2 regions of the Gottschalkia purinilytica genome follow, and region 2 is predicted to be linked to the other one. Evidence: riboswitches for the same ligand, from Rfam matches in the RefSeq annotation. Region 2 holds a riboswitch; the other holds the start of a gene.
The links. A riboswitch is a leader RNA that binds a small molecule or an ion and turns the genes downstream of it on or off. The one in region 2 is predicted to bind lysine.
Positions count from the first base shown of each region.

Region 1: it holds a riboswitch for lysine, as region 2 does, so the genes downstream of both, CLPU_RS00310 (Na+/H+ antiporter NhaC family protein) here and lysA (diaminopimelate decarboxylase) in region 2, are expected to answer to the same signal.

Region 1 is NZ_LGSS01000001.1:54,674-57,159, forward strand. Features, by position in the region: gene CLPU_RS00310 (Na+/H+ antiporter NhaC family protein) at 1-1,240, opposite strand, end outside; lysine riboswitch at 1,358-1,535, opposite strand; gene CLPU_RS00315 (TDE2712 family protein) at 1,629-2,165, opposite strand; gene CLPU_RS00320 (SEC-C metal-binding domain-containing protein) at 2,199-2,486, opposite strand, start outside.
Region 2 is NZ_LGSS01000001.1:178,612-181,097, reverse strand. Features, by position in the region: gene lysA (diaminopimelate decarboxylase) at 1-1,107, opposite strand, end outside; lysine riboswitch at 1,213-1,379, opposite strand; gene CLPU_RS00865 (M20 metallopeptidase family protein) at 1,747-2,486, shown strand, end outside.

The sequences.
Region 1 (2,486 bases), 120 kb from region 2:
TTACCCCACTTAATGACCAAGCCAAAAGAAGTATTACTCCTGTTATAACTAAAGATTTCATTCCTTCTATCCAAATATCTATTGCTTCTCCAAAAGTAAATAATTTTTGTTTTAATCCCATTATCAAAGCAACTATAGATGCAAGTAATGCTGCTTGAAATAAAACCACACTAGCATCAGCTGCTCCAAAAGCTTCTCTTATAGCAACAAAAGATATTGGAGAATTTTTTAATATTTCTATAATTGCAGTATCCTTTCCAGCCATTATAGAAACATATCCATTATAATAAAATCCTAATAACGATCCTATCATTAATACCCCTATTGGTATGATAGCATTCCATATGCTTAGCTTTATTCCTTCCTTAGGCTCTAATGCAGTCGTTTCACTTGATACCATTGGTTTTGCATTATCATCAAGAACCTTTCCTGTTTTTCTAGCTCTTCTTTCAGCTTTTAGCATAGGGCCAAACTCTCTTAGTAGTATAGCAGTAAATAGTATAAATAAAAGCATTAATATATTATAAAATCTGTAAGGTATAGTAGATACAAATATATTATATGGATTTACTGTCTGTCCTATAGCTTTATATCCATCTCTAATTAAGCTTATCTCATATCCTATCCACGTAGAAACTAATGCTATACCTGCTATTGGTGCAGCTGTACCATCAACTACAAAAGCTAATTTTTCTCTAGAAATTTTCAACTTATCTGTAACAGGTCTCATAATAGGTCCAACTATTAATGAGTTAGCATAATCATCAAAGAAAACTAAGATTCCTAGTATCCAAGTTACAATTTGTGCACTTCTAGGAGTCTTCGCTTTTTTAGCTAAAGACTCTGCTACAGCCTTAGCTCCTCCCATTTTAGAAACTAAAGCAATAAGTCCTCCAATAGTTAAACACTGAAGTATTATTCCTGCATTCCATGGATCTGCAAGCGATCCTAGTATTTTATCTATTAGAGACATGAATCCATGAAACAATGCTCCAAATATATTATGATTATTTAGTTCCAATAAGAAAGTCCCTGCTAAAACTCCTAAAAACAATGACATAACCACATTTTTAAATATAAAAGCTAGTACAATTGCAACAAGTGGTGGGAGTAAAGTGATTAGTCCATATTTTGCTGCATTTAGATCGGCTATATCTTTTCCTTCTGCAAATACAGGAGCAGATATCATAAATAACGTTAACAATATAGATAAAATAATTATTCCATAATTTTTTTTCATATTTCTCCTCCTTAATTTTACTGAATAAATATGGAGGAAAGTCTATCTCAAAATAATAAAACCTTGAGCTTACACTCAAGGTTATAGACACATATTAATAAAACTGTGTTTATAATTTTGAATGATAGCTCTCCACAAATATAAATTTGTGACAGTTATACGCATATTCTACGTATAACCAGTCATATAGCCCTTGAGTTTAGGCTATATGCTTCGGCAATATCTCCTTTCATATTGTTTCATCGTACTCACCTCTACAATACTACTAATAGATATTGCAACCTCTACCTATCCTTATTTACTCATTGCTATGATACAATAATATCTATAATTAGTCAATAGTCTTTCTCTTCTTATACTTAAATTAACTACATGTTCATTAATATTATTACTTTTTTAATAATTCTCTTATTTTAGTTTCTATATAGTCAGTTATTTCTAAATCTCCTATATAAGTGTTGTCATCTTCAAAACTTGGCTTAACTCTAAAAAAGTTTATTATAAGTTTATTTTCAACTATATAATATTCTTCAAGATGAAGGGGTGAAAATATAACTTCTATTTCATCGTATCTTGAACTTTCTTCTAAATCTTTAACCCTATCTACTATAACATCTAAATTAAGCTTTTTTAATGGCTGTACCATTAAATCAGTATATTCCAAATCTTCCATCATCCAAAGATTGTTATTCCAAAATCTTCCTTCTTTTTTATTGTTACTTGAAAATAATTCTCTATTTGTAACTGCACTTAAAGCTCTTCTAACTGATTCTGCATTAAATTCAGAGTCATAGACATAAGTAAATCCTTCCATGTTTGTAACATCATTAATGTATTTCTCTGAAACTTTTTCTTTTTCACTTGTAGATTGCCAAAAATAAAGCATAGCTTCTATTAGTTCTAGGTTTACTTTAATTCTTTGCACCTTTAACTACCTCCATAGAATATAGTTATTTTATTATTTGCCACAGCATTTTTTATATTTCTTACCACTTCCACATGGACATGGCTCATTTCTACCAATCTTTTTAACAGTAACAATTTTTGATCTTCTATATTCTTTAGTTATTTCTTTTCTTCTTTCTGCACTAAGTATTTCTTCCCATTCTGGTAATTCATATAACCAAGGGGCTTTAGCATCTAACATATTATAGTATAATTTTTCAAAATCAATATCTAAAGTTATGTTACTTTCTTCTTCTAATTCTTCAAGATTTACTTCTTTAATTAAACTTGTATTTATACC
Region 2 (2,486 bases):
TTTTATTATCATATCTCCAGATTCACAACATTTACCTGCTATTGTGTAATTTACTTCATTTTCTTTATTCATTTTATTTGCAATAGCACCTTCGTATTTTGCAGAATATAAAGCAGGACGTGGATTATCAGTCATTCCGCCATCTATAAAGATATAGTTTTTACCTCCATAAGTTGACTTAGTACTTCCTACTTCATATAGAGTAGTTCCAGCATTTGAAATTATTGATCTTCCTGGCTCTATCATAAACTTAGGAGATTCTAGTCCTAGATCTTTAGATTTCGATTTAACTAGAATAGCAAGTTCTTTTAAAAACTTTTCTAAATTCATGGGTTTATCTTCATTTGAGTAATAAACTCCAAAGCCTCCACCTAAATTTAGTTCTTCTACAGTAAAGTTGCATTCATCTTTAATTTTAGCTGCAAATTCAATCATAGCAGAAGCTCCCAAGAAAAATGATTCTTCTTCAAATATTTGAGATCCAATGTGACAATGAAATCCTTTAAAGTCTAGATAATTACTATTAGATAATCTATTTACTATATTTAAGATTTCGTCACTGTATATAGATTCACCAAATTTAGAATCATGTTTAGTAGTCTGAATATATTCATGTGTATGTGCTTCAATACCGGGATTAATTCTTAGTAAAACTGTCATAGTTTTGTTTAACGATCTACATATATCTTCTAACAAATCAATTTCGTGATTATTGTCAACTATGATTCTTCCTACACCTGACTCTACTGCTAAAGTTAATTCTTGTACTGTTTTATTGTTACCATGCATATACATTCTTGCAGGAGGGAAATTAGCTTTTAAGGCTGTATAAAGTTCACCACCAGATACAACATCAATACTTAAGCCTTCCTCATTTATAAGTTTACACATTGCAATATTTAAAAAAGCTTTCGATGCGTATATTACTTCTGTATTTAATCCATCCAGTGAAAAATTATTTTTAAAAACTCTACAAGTGTTTCTTACTAAATTTTCATCTATAACATATAATGGTGTACCAAATTCTCTTTTTAAATCTAGAACGCTACATCCACCAATTTCTAAAATACCATTGTTATCAACTTTCATTGTACCAAATAATTTCATGATTTTATTTCACCACTTTCTCAAAATGTGTAATAAAAAAACAGCTAAGAGCAAAAGGTCTCTTAGCTGTTGTATGCATATAGTTATGCAAAGTCCTTTCGCCCACAATGTGAAAGTGCTCCAACAGAAAATTGGGCAAATTTCTGTTGACAGTACTATACTTATTCAGCATAGTCCCAACACACAAGACTTTTTAAGTCATTATGTATTTCGGCGATTGCACCTTTCCTTATGTAAAAGTACTATTTACAACCGCGGCCTCTTTAACACATCGCTTTATTAAAATATTTCATTGTTTTTCAATATCCTAACAAATAAAAAAGGTATTGTCAATAAAAATATTAAATAGAAGTACAAATATTCTAAAAATATTTTATTTTATGACAAAATTATATGCTTATCACTTTGAATATGTTATTTTAAAATAAGAGTATAGGGGTATTAAAAATATGGCTTTTATAAATAGATTAATAATATAATAGCAGATTCTACTTTTAATATATTTTAAGACTTACCTAAGAAAGATAGAGTAAAACTTTTATATAAAATATTTACAAAATAAATTACTTTGATATATGGTAAGAATATTATATATAATATATTATGAATTAAGTATATGACTTTTATGGGGGTATTATAATGTTTGAATTGATAGATAGTATAAAGAACGAAGTTGTAGATATGAGAAAGTATCTTCATCAAATACCTGAGTTGGGATTTCAAGAAGTTAAAACTTCAAAATATATAAAAGAAAGATTAGAATCTTTAGGATTTGAATTAGAGGTAGTTGCAGGTACAGGTATAGTTGCATTTAAAAAGGGTACTTCTAGTGAAAAAGCTATAGCTTTTAGATCTGATATAGATGGACTTAGAGTAAAAGAGGAGACAGGATTGCCATTTGCCTCTAAAGAAGAAAATCATATGCATGCTTGTGGTCATGATGGGCATATGTCTATACTACTAGGATTTGCTACTTTTATAGCTAGTCTTCCAAGTATAAAAAGAGATATAGTGTTAATATTTCAGCCAGCGGAAGAGGGACCAGGAGGAGCAGAAGTAATAGTTAAAGAAGGTATATTGAAAAAGTATAATGTGGAATCTATATTTGGACTTCATATATTACCAGATATTGAAGAGGGAAAAATAGGAATTAACTATGGTCCTATAATGGCTCAGTGTGGTGAAATAGAAATATTAATTGAAGGAAAAGGTGGACACGGGGCTATGCCTCATACTAGTATAGATACTATATATGTTACAAGCCAACTTATAAGTTCTTACCAGAGTATAGTAAGTAGAAATATAGAACCTATAGAAGGAGCAGTTTTAACTATAGGTAAGATAAATGGTGGGGAAGCAAAAAATGTGATAGCAGAAGA